DNA from 4 places in the Cytobacillus sp. FSL H8-0458 genome. Region 1 is predicted to be linked to each of the others. Evidence: riboswitches for the same ligand, from Rfam matches in the RefSeq annotation. Region 1 holds a riboswitch; each other region holds the start of a gene.
What was found. Region 1 has a riboswitch for thiamine pyrophosphate ahead of tenI (thiazole tautomerase TenI). Riboswitches for the same ligand answer to the same signal wherever they lie in the genome.
Positions count from the first base shown of each region.

Region 2: it holds a riboswitch for thiamine pyrophosphate, as region 1 does, so the genes downstream of both, thiT (energy-coupled thiamine transporter ThiT) here and tenI (thiazole tautomerase TenI) in region 1, are expected to answer to the same signal.
Region 3: it holds a riboswitch for thiamine pyrophosphate, as region 1 does, so the genes downstream of both, NYE23_RS08805 (3-oxoacyl-ACP reductase) here and tenI (thiazole tautomerase TenI) in region 1, are expected to answer to the same signal.
Region 4: it holds a riboswitch for thiamine pyrophosphate, as region 1 does, so the genes downstream of both, NYE23_RS14470 (YkoF family thiamine/hydroxymethylpyrimidine-binding protein) here and tenI (thiazole tautomerase TenI) in region 1, are expected to answer to the same signal.

Region 1 is NZ_JBBOBR010000001.1:3,690,056-3,694,107, reverse strand. It holds gene thiC (phosphomethylpyrimidine synthase ThiC) at 32-1,816, shown strand; TPP riboswitch at 1,840-1,950, shown strand; gene tenI (thiazole tautomerase TenI) at 2,038-2,646, shown strand; gene thiO (glycine oxidase ThiO) at 2,646-3,785, shown strand; gene thiS (sulfur carrier protein ThiS) at 3,782-3,985, shown strand; gene NYE23_RS18405 (thiazole synthase) at 3,987-4,052, shown strand, end outside.
Region 2 is NZ_JBBOBR010000001.1:1,844,813-1,848,864, forward strand. It holds gene NYE23_RS08955 (AAA family ATPase) at 1-1,228, opposite strand, end outside; TPP riboswitch at 1,495-1,597, shown strand; gene thiT (energy-coupled thiamine transporter ThiT) at 1,666-2,265, shown strand; gene NYE23_RS08965 (hypothetical protein) at 2,354-2,632, shown strand; gene NYE23_RS08970 (hypothetical protein) at 2,753-2,992, shown strand; gene qoxD (cytochrome aa3 quinol oxidase subunit IV) at 3,028-3,333, opposite strand; gene qoxC (cytochrome aa3 quinol oxidase subunit III) at 3,334-3,939, opposite strand; gene qoxB (cytochrome aa3 quinol oxidase subunit I) at 3,929-4,052, opposite strand, start outside.
Region 3 is NZ_JBBOBR010000001.1:1,818,211-1,822,262, forward strand. It holds gene NYE23_RS08790 (CBO0543 family protein) at 1-204, opposite strand, end outside; gene NYE23_RS08795 (Cof-type HAD-IIB family hydrolase) at 347-1,096, shown strand; gene NYE23_RS08800 (OsmC family protein) at 1,135-1,584, opposite strand; TPP riboswitch at 1,700-1,812, shown strand; gene NYE23_RS08805 (3-oxoacyl-ACP reductase) at 1,918-2,679, shown strand; gene thiM (hydroxyethylthiazole kinase) at 2,693-3,508, shown strand; gene thiD (bifunctional hydroxymethylpyrimidine kinase/phosphomethylpyrimidine kinase) at 3,511-4,052, shown strand, end outside.
Region 4 is NZ_JBBOBR010000001.1:2,966,545-2,970,596, reverse strand. It holds gene NYE23_RS14480 (ABC transporter ATP-binding protein) at 1-454, opposite strand, end outside; gene NYE23_RS14475 (ECF transporter S component) at 438-1,034, opposite strand; gene NYE23_RS14470 (YkoF family thiamine/hydroxymethylpyrimidine-binding protein) at 1,036-1,641, opposite strand; TPP riboswitch at 2,021-2,122, opposite strand; gene NYE23_RS14465 (Cof-type HAD-IIB family hydrolase) at 2,349-3,215, shown strand; gene NYE23_RS14460 (coproporphyrinogen III oxidase) at 3,470-4,052, shown strand, end outside.

The DNA.
Region 1 (4,052 bases):
CTTATATTTTTTAATAAGGGAGAGATGATCAATGACTGCAAGTTCATTAAATCAGGAAAGTATTTCTATTATGTCGAGCTTTACTGGCAGCAAAAAAATCTATGTGGGAGGATCCAGACCGGATATCAAGGTTCCAATGCGGGAGATAGAATTAAGTCCCACCACCGGTACTTTTGGAGAAGAAATCAATGAGCCGGTTCGCTTATATGATACGAGCGGGCCTTATACGGATCCTCAATACACGGCAGATCTAAAAACAGGGCTTCCCGCTGTGAAAAGCCGGTGGATTCAGGAACGCGGGGATGTTGAAGAGTATGATGGGCGGGAAATTAAGCCCGAGGATAACGGGTTCCGCGATGAACATGATCCGCGTGCTAATCATAAAGTCTTTCCTGGCTTATCCCGCAAGCCATTGAGAGCGATAAGAGGGAAGAATGTCACCCAGCTTCACTATGCAAAAAAGGGAATCATTACCCCTGAGATGGAGTTTATAGCCATTCGGGAAAATATGGAACCGGAATTTGTGCGGTCTGAAGTAGCAAGAGGACGGGCGATTATTCCTTCCAACATCAATCATCCTGAGACAGAGCCAATGATTATCGGAAGAAATTTTCACGTGAAGATTAATGCGAACATTGGAAACTCGGCTGTTTCATCCTCTATTGAAGAAGAGGTAGAGAAAATGACCTGGGCTACCCGATGGGGGGCAGATACAATTATGGATCTGTCTACCGGTAAAAATATTCATACTACACGCGAATGGATTATCAGGAACTCCGCTGTTCCGGTCGGGACTGTTCCCATTTACCAGGCACTTGAAAAGGTGAATGGCATTGCTGAGGACCTCACGTGGGAAATATATAGGGATACCTTAATCGAACAGGCAGAGCAGGGTGTTGATTATTTTACAATCCATGCAGGTGTCCTTTTGCGTTATGTACCGCTTACTGCCAAAAGGCTGACCGGAATTGTGTCGAGGGGCGGATCCATTATGGCCCAATGGTGCCTGCATCATCATAAAGAGAACTTTTTATATACACACTTTGAAGAAATCTGCGAAATCATGAAAGCTTATGATGTGGCCTTTTCCCTGGGGGATGGACTTCGGCCGGGATCGATTGCAGATGCAAATGATGGGGCTCAATTTGCGGAGCTTGAAACACTTGGGGAGCTGACGAAAATTGCTTGGGAACATGATGTACAGGTAATGGTCGAGGGTCCTGGACATGTTCCAATGCATTTAATCAAGGAGAATATGGATAAACAATTGGAAATCTGTAAAGAAGCACCATTCTATACACTCGGACCCCTTACGACTGATATAGCTCCGGGATATGACCATATTACCTCTGCAATCGGGGCTGCCATGATAGGCTGGTATGGGACGGCAATGCTTTGCTATGTTACCCCTAAAGAACATTTGGGTTTGCCAAATAGAGACGATGTGCGCGAGGGTGTCATCACGTATAAAATTGCCGCGCATGCTGCAGATCTGGCAAAGGGACATCCAGGAGCGCAAAAAAGGGATGATGCCCTGTCAAAAGCCCGTTTTGAATTCCGCTGGATAGATCAATTCAATCTCTCATTGGATCCTGAGCGCGCTTTGGAATTCCATGATGAAACACTGCCGGCTGAAGGTGCAAAAACAGCTCATTTTTGTTCCATGTGCGGCCCAAAATTTTGCAGTATGAGAATTTCTCAGGATATCCGGAAATATGCAATAGAGAATAAGTTTGACACGGATGAAGCGATACAGAAAGGCATGGAAGAAAAAGCTGAGGAATTTAAAAAGTCCGGAGGAACCATCTATCAGTAAATGAATAGTAGCTTAATAGCATTTATATCTGCTGGGGGTGCCTGTTTGCAGGCTGAGATTAAGGCAAGAGCTTTAAGACCCTTAGAACCTGATCTGGCTTGAATACCAGCGTAGGGAAGTGGAGGATCGGGCCTGAATTCTGGGCCCCATACCGCCGCTTTCTATTTAGAAGGTGGTTTTTTATTTGCAGAAAATCTAAAAATAGCATGGGAGCAGTCGCGATGAGAAAACAGTTGCATGTTATATCAGATGGAGAGCTTTCTCTAGAGGCTTTTGCTGAAATAGCAGGTGAAGTGGAACCTTTTGCAGACAAGTTCCACTTGAGGGAAAAACATCGAACCTCTAGGGAGCTATATGAAGGAGTTAAGCTGCTTCGTAATGAGGGAATCCCCATTCATAAAATTGTTATTAATGATCGGGTGGATGTTGCCTGGGCGTTTAACGCGGGTGTGCATCTTGCTTTCCACAGTCTGCCGGTTCATATGGTAAAAATGCATTTTCCGGATTTAAAAGTGGGCTGTTCCGTACATTCTCTTGAGGCAGCTGAAAAGGCTGCAAAACAGGGTGCTGATTATATCCTGTTTGGGCACATATTTGAAACCGATTCCAAGAAGGGAGTCCCGCCAAGAGGTACCGGGTCACTGGAGGCTCTTAAAAAGGCAGTAGATATTCCGGTATTGGCGATTGGAGGCATTAAACCAGAGAAAGTCCCTGAGGTTTTGGAGGCAGGAGCAGATGGCATTGCTGTAATGTCAGGGATTTTGCAGGCAAAGGATCCTGTGGAGGCAGCGAAGCTCTTTTCAAAAAAATTAAATGAGGAGGGGAAATAATGAGGAAAATGTTTGACGCTGTGATAGTTGGAGGCGGCATTAACGGAAGCTCCATTGCTTTTCAACTGGCTAAAAGAGGGTATAGAGCAGCTGTTTTGGATAAGGGGAAAATAGCCGGCAAGGCTTCTGGAGCAGCAGCTGGAATTTTAGGAGCCCAAACGGAACTGACAGAAGACGGCCCGCTATTCCAGCTGGCATGCAAAAGCCGCTCCATGTACCGGAGCCTGATTCCTGAACTGGAAGACTTAGCACAAGTGCATATTGGCTATCAAAATAAGGGTGTATATAAAGTGGCGTCTAATAAAGAAGAGGAGCAGGTATTAAAAAGATTGATAGAAAGCCAGCAAAAAGCGGATGAGCAGGCCGAATGGTTTTCGATTGATGACCTGATCAAACGTGAACCGTTCGTATCAAACAAATTGAGGGGTGCCATGTATATACCGAATGACGGACAGGTGCAGGCATATGAATTGTCCCTTGCCTTTGCAAAAGCTTCAATAGCCCTCGGCGCAGAAGTTTATGAGTATACACATGTAACAGATTTTATTTTAAAAGACGAAAAGGTTTATGGGGTCAGAACCAGCCAGGGGGAATTTCTGGCAGATTCAGTTATTGTTGCTTCCGGGGCCTGGAGCAGGGAGATTCTTGAAAGAACGGACCTTGCGCTGCCCATTATTCCGGTTAAAGGCGAGTGCTTCTCGGTCAAGCTTGAAAAACCGCTTGTACAGGGGACGATTTTTTCACATGGATGCTATATCGTTCCAAAGCAATCTGGGAGGCTGGTAGTTGGAGCGACGGTTAAGGTAAATTCATTTGATGAGAAGGTGACCCTTGAGGGAATATCCTCGCTGATGGAAAAGGCGAAAGAACTGGTTCCGGATATAGTTAAGGCTGAATGGGAGCGTGCCTGGACAGGGATTCGACCGCAATCGGCTGATGGACAGCCTTTTTTAGGAGAACATCCTGCTTATAGAGGGCTATATATTGCTGCGGGCCACTTTCGGAATGGGATCCTTCTTGCCCCGGCAACAGGAGAGCTGATGGCAGACATCCTCGAAGGCAAAACGGAGCAGCATAACCCGTTTAAGCTGTCCCGGCTTGAATGTTTAGTCCATTCGTCAAAAGGGGTGTTTTTATGAATGTTGTCATTAATGGTGATGCTATGGTGCTGCCGGAAACAGTTAATTCTGTTTCACTTCTGCTCGAGCACTTTAATTTGGAACAGAAGGTAGTCATTGTCGAACTAAACCAGCATATTTTGGATAAATCCACGCATGCTGAAACCCTACTGACAGATGGGGATCGAATCGAAATAGTACACTTTGTGGGAGGCGGATGATTTGTTGAAAATTGGACCCTATGAATTTAACTCACGGCTGCTGCTAGGAACAGGAAAATATCCAAAC
Region 2 (4,052 bases), 1.8 Mb from region 1:
GCTGCTTCGTCCCGGCATCCTGTAAAGCACGGGTGGTGGTTCCCAAAATAGTGCGGTCCAGCGCATAATCCAAATCTTCTTTTGAGATAATTTCCTGGCCGTTGCGGACAGCTCTGCGGCTTGCCGTTTCGAAAAGGGAATGGAGGTCTGCTCCTGAAAAACCGGAAGTGCTTTCTGCCAGATCGCCAAGAGTTGTCATAACATCTTCAGCCAGTAACTTATTTCGTGTATGAATATTTATTATCTCTCTTCGGCCCCTTGTATCTGGAAGAGGGACGTTGAAGGAGAAGTCAATCCGTCCAGGACGCAGGAATGCTTCGTCGAGCATATCCTTCCGGTTGGTGGCGGCAATAAATAATATTCCATCATTGGAATGTCCGCCGTCCAGCTGGACCAGAAGTTCAGTTAACGTTTTTTCGCTTTCTTCTCCGCCATGCTGCTTTCTTCGTCCTGCAAGTGCATCCACTTCGTCAATAAAGACGACAGCAGGAGCATGCTTTCTGGCATTCTGGAAAAGGTTTCTGACACGGGATGCACCAACGCCAACGAATAATTCATTAAACCCGGAACCGCTAGTAGAAAAGAAAGTTGCTCCCAGTTCCTTGGCGATTGCCTGAGCCAGCAATGTTTTTCCCGTTCCGGGAGGTCCGTATAAAAGAATACCCTTCGGCGGCTTGATCCCCATTTTTAAGGAGCGCTCAGGTTCCTTTAAAATGGAAAGAGTCTGCATGATTTCCTCTTTCATTTCCTCCTGAATCCCGCCAACATCTTCAAGTGAAATGGAAGGAAGGGCTTTAGGCTTCGAGACACTTTGCTTCATTGTATTTGTTGCACCCATTCCGCCTTTTCCTGACTTAAACAGGTAAATTCCAATGGCTATGAACAGAAGGAGTATACCGCCGAGAATCCAGGGGGTATAAGGTCCTGTGGCTGCGAACGTATATTGTATATTATAGGTTTCTACTAATTTATCAACCATATCGCTGTTGGGAGGCACATGGGAGATGTACTCGCCATCAGGAGCTGTGATTAGAAGTTTCCCATTTTTATATTCCTGTACTGCAACAGTCTTTCCATCCTGGGAGGCTATAATTTTTTCCACAGAAGAAAACGGGACTGTCACATCCTTTTTTCCTGCTTGTACGGTCCAAATAACCGCCGCCAAAATCACCGTGACTACCAATGCAATAGAAATTATCGTCGAAGGCTTCTTGAGACGTGATTTCAACTAATTCCCTCCTCATTGAACATACCTACATTATAAGGAATTAAAATTGTTAATAAAAGGGTTTAACTCTTTTTAAACGTTGTAAATTATGGAAAAATAATTTTTTTTACTAGAATGTGTGCTACAACAGCGTTCAGATGCTATTAATTTGTGAAAAAATTGTGACAGGCACGGAGGATACCCGTTAGATACATTTAAAAACTTTTCACCAGGAACCCTTTTCACTTTTACCTATTTCATATATACTAAAAGCGGATAATTTAATAACGTGCCACAAGGGGAGCATATCGCTGAGAGTGAACAGTCCGCTGTTCTGACCCTTTGAACCTGTTAGTTAATGCTAGCGCAGGAATGTGGAATAATAAAAGGCAGATGTACTTTTCTGCCTGCTTGTTCTCCCTTGGGGTATCGTCATACGATTAAAGGGGGATTTTTTTATGAAAAAATTAAGCTTAACCGCGATGATAGAGGCTTCATTTTTTGCAGCCTTTGCTATCATTCTTGATTTTCTGCCATCCATCAAGCTGTCGCCATCCATCTCCATATCTGCCGCGATGATTCCGATTTTCATACTGGCTTTCAGGCGGGGCTTTAAGGTCAGCTTCATTGCTGGCCTCTTATGGGGGATTTTGCAGATTGCCATGGGGGATGCCTGGATTGCTACTCCGCTTCAGGCATTTATTGAGTATTTTGTGGCATTTGCCTGTATCGGTTTTGCCGGTTTGTTTTACCGCGTCATCCAAAATCAGCTGCGGGCAGGCAACAAGAAGAAGGCATTGGCATGGGTTGTCTTAGCCGTATTTGCCGGAAGCCTTGCCCGGTATTTCTGGCATTTCATAGCAGGTGTACTGTTCTTCGGAAGCTATGCGCCAAAAGGGATGTCACCGGTCCTTTTTTCCTTCCTGGCAAACGGGGCAACCATGCTTGGAGGGGCAATTCTCTGCTCGATCCTGGCCGTGTTAATTATTTCATCGGCACCTAGAATAATCATTCAAAAATCGGATCAAGGTCTTCAAACTCACAAGAATGCTTCCTGATAGAGCTGCCTCTTTGATATTTCAAAGAGGTTTTTTTATATTTTAGGAAATTGCTCCTGAAAAATGGGTATATTACTCAAAAAGGGGAGTGAAGACTTTGACCAATACATTGCAGGGAAACATTATCACAGGTGTATTTGATGCTGAAACCAGTGCCTTTGAAATCCAGAAAGTAAAAAGTTTCAGTACCCAGTCAGTCCTCAGCAAAAATCAGTGTGAAACTCTGTATAACTATCTATCACTTCATGAAGAGGATGAGGGAGGACAAATCATTACACTGTACGATCAAATGCCGCTCATGCTGACCCGGCAGGAAATATGCAGTCTGAAGAAAGATTTGGAGTACATTAAAAAGCTATATCAGTAGAAAAACGCTTTGCAGCTTGCAGAGCTTTTTTTTGACGAAAATAATTTTGACAAACTTGTGACAAAAAGTTTGACAAATTTGTGAACATAGTTAGAATATTAAGTATAAGGAGATGGGAGAATGACACTTCAACAGCAGCGCGTCTTGCATTTTTTTAGGAATATTACAGCTGCAGGCATTATATTAGGTTTTATTGTTTTTATTTCAAGCTTTTTTGTAAGCGGTATCACAGGAGAGTATGTGTTATCCATCGGCTTAAGCATTATGGTTTCTTCCATGCTGCTTTTCGGATTCGGATTTTTTATCAATGTAATGGAAGAAATGACAAAGGGAAGCAAGGGTATAAGACAATACAAATAAAACCGGCCTCCAGAGGGGGACCGGTTTTTTTGTACTTAATGAGCAGCGTGACCAGAGGTTAATACCCAAATGGACCCCACTACAATAACAATTACCATAAATACGGCATAAATCATATTCACTAAGTTCGTCTTGCCGTCTTCACCTTCTCTTAAGTGCATGAACATGAACAGCTGCATGCCTGCCTGAACGACAGCCAGTGAGCCGATGATCCACATGATCACTTTAAAAGAAAGGTTCGTTTTTAAAGCAATTCCTGCTGCTGCAAAAGTCAGCACAAGGGAAACAACAAATCCAATGACATGGCTTATCGGGAAGCTTTTTGATTGATGATGTTCCATTTAAGCCACCAGTCCTTTCAAATACACAAATGTGAAGATAAAGATCCAGACTACATCAAGGAAGTGCCAGTAAAGGCCGATAATAAACGTCTTTCTTGCTGTAGTAGGGGTAAGGCCTCTTTTTAGAAGCTGAATGATGACCATAGTTGCCCAGCCGATTCCCAAAGTTACGTGAGCTCCGTGTGTCCCCAGTAAAACAAATAAGCTGGAAAGGAATGCACTTGTCTGCATCGTTGCACCTTCATGGGCATAATGGATGAATTCATTAATCTCCATGAAGAGGAAGCCTGCGCCTAGAGCAAGGGTAATCACCAGCCAGGTGATTAGCCCTTTAAGGTTATGCCGGCGCATTTCAAAAATGGCAATGCCCATTGTAAAGCTGCTTGTCAGAAGGAGGACTGTCTGAATCATGACATCCTTGATGACAAAGATATCTTTATGTGTTGGTCCTCCTGCAAAGCGTTCATATAAAACTCCATATACTCCGAACAGAGTGGCAAACAGGACAATTTCAGCGCCAAGGAAAACCCAGAAGCCGAGAATATTCATGCGGTCCTGCTCAGTTTGATATTCAAGCGGCAGAGACGTATCCACTTTAGCTGACATGATCGTGCACCTCTCCTTCTGTTTTTCTCCACGCGTTTTCAATTCGGTGAATTTCTTCTTTTGAAACATGGAAACCTTCGTTGTAATCGAATGAACGGATAATCAATCCTGCA
Region 3 (4,052 bases), 1.9 Mb from region 1:
AGCTAAGTTAATTATGGAATGATTAAGCCATTCTGCCGTAATGCCTCTAAAAGCCCACAGAGTATGATTAAAATAGAGCATGTTGTAGGTAAGATTAATCGCTATAAAAAATAAAACAGTCGGATATTGTTTTCTCCACTGCGACCAGTCAATAAAGCGGTAAGCAAACAAAATCCATACAACAATAACAAGTATCAGATACATAGGACATCACCTTTAATATTTAATACATACAGGTATTGCCATTTTTTAAAAAAATATTCACCTGAAAAGCACCGTCTTTGAAGGATAGCCGGGTTACCTATATAATGGCTTTATTGTGTTAATAGAAGAAAGGGAGAGGATCATGACAGAATCAAAAATTCCACCGCAGATCAAGTTAATTGCTCTCGATATGGATGGAACTTTATTAAATTCCAAAGGGGAAATTCCTGAAGAGAACCGTGCAGCCATAAAAGAGGCAAAGGAGAAAGGAATTGAAGTCATCTTGAGCACCGGAAGATCAAGGCTTACAGCAGGCGATCATGCCGATTCCCTGGAATTAAACTCCTACTTAATCACGGTTAATGGCAGTGAAATATTTGGACCGGACGGAGAATCAATCTCAAGAGCTCCCGTTGATTCCAAAGTTATGGAATGGATGTGGAACTTATCACAGTCACATAAGACCAATTTCTGGGCCACCAGCTGCGAACAGGTCTGGAACAACGAAATGCCGGAAAATATCCATGAACATGAATGGCTCAAATTTGGATTTGATATTTCAGATGATAACATCAGGGAACTGATTCATAAGGAACTGCAGACAAAAGGCGATCTGGAAATTACTAACTCAAGCTTAACCAATATTGAAGTCAATGCTCTGGGCATCAACAAAGCCAAAGGGATCCAGAAGGTAACAGAGCTTCTGGGCATTTCCATGGAAAATGTAATGGCCATGGGTGACAGCTTGAACGATATTGCCATGATTGAGGAATCAGGCTGGGGAGTAGCGATGGGAAATGCCCAGGAAATCGTGAAAGAAACAGCCGATGCAGTGACGGGAACCAATAATGAAGCCGGTGTTGCACAGGCAATCAGAAAATGGGCATTTTAGTGAACAAAAACCGGCTATTAAGCCGGTTTTTTGATTCACTACTTTGATCTAAGTACGGTTTCCTGCAACTCGACTTTCACATTCCCTTTAATTGCCCTTGAGATCATGCAGGATGCTTCTGCTTTTTGGGCCAGCTTTCGCGCAAGTGCATGGTCCTTTTCATCGGCATCTGCCTTCAGCACGATAACCGGGCGATGAATGATTTTCCTGTAGGTAATCACACCTTTGGTCACATCCACAACACCGACTGATTCCATCGTTAGGTCATCTTTCTCAAGCCGGCTGCGTTCCATCATGGCTGCCAGGGTAATAATATAACAAGTGGCCGCCGCCCCCAGCAGCATTTCATCCGGATTGGTTCCAATTCCAGGACCATCCATTTCGGGCGGTATTGATACCTTTGTTTTCAGCCCACCTGTTTCAATTTCTCCCACATCATTGCGAAGGCCAGGCCAGTGAGCTTTTAAATGAAAATGGTGTTCAGCCATATTTAAACCCTCCAAGTTATGTATTTCTCCTTACACATTAAAGAGGAACAGGCAGAATTGCAAGACTTTACAGATTTCACGTTTCAGGCTAAGATGAAAATAGTCAACTTAATAGTTTTACTGCTAGGGGTGCCCGATGCTCGCGGGCTGAGAAAGAAACCGGACTGTTTTTTACCCTTGGGACCTGATCTGGATCATACCAGCGTAGGAAAGTAGTAATTTCGGAGAACAAGCATGATTCTCTATAGATTATTCAGCCAGGTCCAATTTCGGATCTGGTTTTTATTTTGTTCTCAAAACAAATGAATTGGCTATCAATAAGGAGGATTTTCTATGAATCTTAACGATCAGATTGTCATTATTACAGGCAGCAGCAGAGGGTTGGGCAAAGAAACAGCAAAAGCATTCTCGAGAGAAGGGGCGAGAATTGTCATTAACTATTTCCATAGCGAGGAAAAAGCCCATGCTTTGCAGAAGGAAATTGGCGAAACAGCCATTGCCATTCGTGCTGATGTTCGGGACAGAGTTCAAGTGAAATCCATGTTTAAAAAGACGAAGGAACACTTTGGAGCACCCATTACAACCATAGTCAATAATGCACTGGTGAATTTTCAATTTGACCCTGTTTCAAAAAAAGATGCAGAAACAATTAAATGGGATGATTACAAAAATCAGCTGGAAGGTGCAATTCTGGGAGCATTGAACACAGTTCAGGCAGGTATTGAAGATATGAAAAAACAGGAGTTTGGCAGGATAATCTCGGTCGGCACCAACCTATTCCAGCATCCAGTTGTACCCTATCATGACTATACGACCAGCAAAGCTGCTTTATTAGGCTTCACCAGAAATATGGCGAATGAGCTGGGCCAATATGGAATTACTGCAAATATGGTATCGGGCGGTTTGTTAAAAACGACAGACGCCAGTGCTTCGACCTCTAAGGAAGTCTTTGAAATTATCGAAAACTCGACTCCATTAAGAAAAGTCACAGAACCTGCAGAAGTGGCAGATGCGATAGTCTTCTTCGCTTCTCCCTGGGCAAGGGCAGTTACAGGACAGAATTTGGTTGTGGATGGCGGACTAGTGATGAATTAAAGGAGGATTTTAGATGAACATTCAGGAGATTAGCAGTCTATTAGATAAAGTAAGAGAGTCAAACCCTCTTGTACATAATATTACAAATGTGGTGGTAACCAATTTTACTGCCAATGGCCTGCTGGCAATTGGGGCATCACCTGTAATGGCATACGCGCATGAAGAGGCGGCTGATATGGCTAAAATCGCCGGGGCGCTGGTTCTCAATATGGGAACACTGACTGAAAAAGAAGTGAAAAGCATGCTTATCGCAGGAAAATCAGCCAATCAGCATGGGGTGCCGGTAGTTTTTGACCCGGTTGGTGCCGGCGCGACAGCTTATCGCACAGAAACAGCCAATAGAATAATGAAAGAATTAGATATTAACATCATAAGAGGCAATGCTGCAGAAATTGCCAATGCAGCAGGACAGCAGTGGAATATTAAGGGCGTTGATGCCGGAGAAGCAGAGGGAAACACTTCTGAGCTCGCAAAGTCGGCAGCAAATAAACTTGGTGCAGTCACCGTCATTACAGGGAAACAAGACATCGTTTCAGATGGACATTCAACTCTTATGATCAACAATGGCCATCCACTGTTAACGAAAGTAACAGGTGCCGGATGTCTTTTGACTTCTGTCATTGGAGCTTTCGCAGCTGTTGAAAAGGATCCAGTAAAAGCGGCAGCTGCTTCCTTGATCGTGTATGGCTCTGCAGCCGAAATGGCTGCAGAAAAAACGGATGGCAGAGGTCCGGGCACTTTCCAAATTGAGTTCTTAAATAGCTTATATACTATTTCAGGTGCAGATGTTGAATTGCGCGGCTCTTTTAGTCAGATAGGAGGGGAATAAATATGAAGGTGAACAAAGCATTAACCATAGCAGGATCAGACAGCGGCGGCGGTGCGGGTATTCAGGCAGATTTAAAAACCTTTCAGGAACTTGGTGTATTCGGCATGTCAGCGTTAACTGCCGTAACGGCCCAAAACACCAGGGGAGTGCAGGGAGTTTATCCCATGACCGCCGATGCTGTTACAGCGCAAATCCAATCCATTGGAGAAGACTTGAGGCCAGATGCAGTCAAGACTGGAATGCTCTTTAGTGCAGAGATTATCGAAACTGTTTCAAAGGAGATTACGAAATACGGCTGGAAAAATATTGTCATTGATCCGGTGATGATAGCTAAAGGAGGAGCGAGTCTTCTTCAGACTGAAGCCATTTTAGCGATGAAAAAGCATCTGATTCCGCTGTCAATGGTCATTACACCAAATATTCCCGAGGCTGAGATTTTAACGGATACAACGATTCGTTCAATAGATGATAAACGGAAAGCAGCAAAAGAACTGCATAGGCTTGGAGCGAGAAATGTCATCATTAAGGGCGGCCATGAGGAGGG
Region 4 (4,052 bases), 720 kb from region 1:
CGGAAAGGCTGTGGATTGGGGCATGTTTATATGGCAAAAGATGAACAAGCTCCAATGCTTCATCAATCTTACTCTCGATTTCTTCATGCGGCGTTTTCAAATTCTCAAGTCCAAATGCCAGCTCATCCTCGACTGTGGTCATGCAAAATTGGCTTTCAGGGTCCTGAAATACAATCCCAATGTGCTGATTAATTTCACCAGGGCCGAATTCCTCCAGTCTCCTTCCCTTGAATAAAATGCTCCCATCCAATTCGCCATCAACGGCCTCCGGATACAATTTATTTAAGCAGAAAGCTAGTGTGCTTTTTCCCGATCCGCTGGGGCCCAATAGTAGCACTGCTTCCCCTGGATAAAGGCTGAATTGCACATTTTTAAAGATAGGTTTCTCCACATCTTCATATCTGAAGGAAAGCTGTTCAGTTTTTAATATGTGCCGGTTATGCTGTAATGCCATTTTCCGATTTTCCCCTTTTCAGCTCTTTTCCAATAGGAAAGCTGTTTAATGCCCCAGTTTTTGCAAGGCTTTCGCTCAGCCATTTGCCCAGCAATCCAGCTAGTAAAGCACCGCTGATCAGCCTCACAAAAAACATAGCAGTTACATAACCGGGTGAGAGGGCCGCATAGCCGGAAATGAAGTAGCCCCAAATAAAGCTTGTAACAGAAGAGCCCATGCCGGCAGCAATTAACACCCATGTCCGGTAATTATTCCATTTCGCGGCCGCAAAAACAGCTTCCGCTCCAATCCCCTGAATCATGCCAGACAAAATCAGGCGGGGACCGACTGCATTGCCGATCATGACTTCAATCGCTGCAGCGATGGTTTCCGATAAGAAAGCTGCCCCGGGTTTTCTGATTATGTACGCTGCGAGAATTGAAACAATAAACCAAATGCCAAAAATAAGATCATAGCCAATTAAGCCGAACATTGCATATAGCACGTTGCCAAATTGCATGAATACCAGGTATACAACTGCAAACACGACAGCGAGTACAGACAAAACAATGACTTCACGAAGCTTCCACTTTTCAAGCATATTATTCAGTCTCCTTTTTGGATGGACTATTGGCAGACATATTCACCGTCATAACAATATGCGCAGAATTGCTTTTCTTACAGTTTTCAAAAGCATCCTCAAGTGTTTTAAAAACAGAGTGTGCATCCCCATCTAATCTTGAAGCATAATGCACCCCTTTAGTAAAAGTTCCCTGATTCTTTGCAAGCTCGACCTGGTCCATAATGACATTCATGTAATCAGGAATCCCCATCGGATAAAGGGCGAACTGGACCGCGACTTCCTGGCTGATCCCTGCTGCTGATTCTTCATTTGCCCGTTCCTCATTCTCAGCAAGATAAGCATCTCCTGCAGTATCACCGGGACATCCATTTGAAAAAGTGCCGTTAAATACTACATGGTCTCCATGCTTAACTGTTTCAAGATAAATAGCTTTGACCACATCGAAAACATGATTAGATCTGCCTCGCACACAGGTGCTCACATCATCTGTTTCCATCCATACCTTGCTCGTGTCCACTTCTTTTAGAGCTGATAAAATAACATCAGCAAACCTGTCAGTCATGGGGTAAATCGAAAACCTGCACCCTGTAATTTCACTTGTTCCGCATAGAAAATTTTCCTGCATTTTTTCATCCTCCTATTTAAGTTTTAATGAAAGGCTATTTTCGCAAAGTTGTTGCTTTTTGTATCTTATTTACTGAGTTGATTGGAGCGGAAGGTGCGAGATTCTCAAAAATGCATTCGCATTTTCTTCGTGCGGTGTTTTCCGAGGAAGCTTATTCAACCTCCTGCGGGAGTTGCGGGACAGGTGAGACCCCGCAGACGCGAAGCGTCGAGGAGGCTCACCGCCCGCCCCGCGGAAAGCGAGCAGCCTGGAGCGGAAATCAACGGACAACATTAATATGCCAAAAACAACAATTTATACGAAAAGAGCCTAATGAAAATAAAAAACTGCATTCCCATAAGGAAATGCAGTTGAATGTTATCAATACACTATAAATGATAGCCGTTCACCTGCACTTCCCCACGCTGGTATTATCCAGATCGGGTGATAAGAGTCAGAACGGATTGTTCTTCTCAGCCAAAAAGCTCCCCTAGTGCAAAACTTTGATATGCAGTTTTAATGACTCCATCTTAATACGGAGCAAACAAAATGTAAATGAATAATTTATCATTTTTTATATCAAATGATCGGAAAATCAGACAATAGCCGTCATTAAGCAGTAAGCTATGAAAATATTTCCGCATTGTCCATGTTATGTTCTAATCAAGTCCTTTCCTTCATAAAAGTGTAATAGGACAATTTTACACCGAGAATAGGGGGCAAATTGGATGATATACAGAATGCTTGCTTTAAACATAGACGGAACACTACTCCAATCAAATGGAAGACTTCATAAATCAACAAAAGAAGCGATAGAATATGTTCAGCAAAAGGGAATTTATGTAACACTTGTCACTTCCAGAAGCTTTCCATCCGCGAAAAAAGTGGCTAAAGCATTGAAAATCAATTCTTTGCTGGTCACACACAGGGGGGCATATATTGCAGCCTCCCAGGAAAAACCGATATTTGTAAAAAGGATTCAGGAAGATGAAACGTTTGAAATCGTGCGCCTGCTTGAAGGCTTTACCTGTCAAATCAGGCTGGTGCACGAAAAATATTCCCTTGCCAACAAAACGAAGCTCAATACCAATATGCTTGCTAAAACTGTTTTTACAACCGGCGATCCCATTTTTTTTTCCCAGCAATTTGTGGATTCATTAAGTGACACCATATTAGATGAGCCGGTCACACCGCCGAAAATTGAAGTGTACTTTGAAGATAAAGAAGACCTTGAGGATGCTAAGACAGCCATTTGGGGCATGTTTGAAAATGTAGAAGTCATTAAACTGAATGATCTGAGGATGGACATTGTTCCTTCAGGAGTTTCAAAGCTGAATGGTTTGCTTTATTTATGTGAACATCTTGGAATTTCCAGAAACCAAATGGTCGTCATAGGAGATTCTGAAGATGATCTGGAAATGATTGAAGCCGCCGGTCTGGGTGTGGCAATGGGCAATGCCCCGGCAGATGTAAAAAAGGCAGCAGACTGGCTGACACGATCTAATGACCAGAGCGGTGTAAGCTACATGGTTAAAGAACATTTCCGCAAACAGCATCCAATTGACTTCCTGAAGAAAATGAATCTGTTAAAATAAAATTGAATGAAAGAGAGTCGGTCAGGCAGATCGGCTCTCTTTTTTGATTTAGGGCAATGGATAAAGAGAAAGATAGAAAAAGAGTGAATTAAATAAAGCGATCCAAAGTATTCACTTCCCTGATATTGACCTTGTTTCCCCATTTCTGTACACTAAAAGGAGTTTGTCAACATCAATTATAAAGACTCTGCAGCTGCCATCAGTGAGATGAAACACCGGCAGATTATTATATTTTCTAAAAAAAGGTGATAGATTTGAACATTTCAATTTTAGGCATACAGGATGAACGATTCCATCGGCCGCTTCGGCTGATTGGGAACCTCTTTTTTGAAGAATGTGAAGTGGTGCTGGGTGAGAATTCTGCAGCAGATCTGACAATTTCTTTTCAGATTGAGCGAGGACAACACATTAAAGCTGCTGCAGAGCTTACTGATAAAGACAGCAGACATCTTACAGCCAATTTTGAAAAAAATTTCGTTCCGGCTGAGTCAGAAAAAGAGAATTTTAAACAAGTGAAGAATGCTGTATCACATGTATATCTGACTGTTTTGCAGGAATGGACGGGCATTACCCAGAAGTGGGGAATTCTAACGGGGGTACGTCCTACAAAATTGCTTCACCGTGCCATGCAGAATCAGACACCTCTCCAGGAAGCTCATCAGCAGCTGAAGGAGGAGTACTTGATTACAGATGAAAAAATCCAGCTTATGCAGAATATTGTAGACCGGCAGCTTGCTGTTGTGCCAGATCTTTATGACTTGAAAAATGAGGTAAGCATATATATTGGCATTCCTTTCTGCCCGACAAAGTGCGCGTATTGTACTTTTCCCGCATATG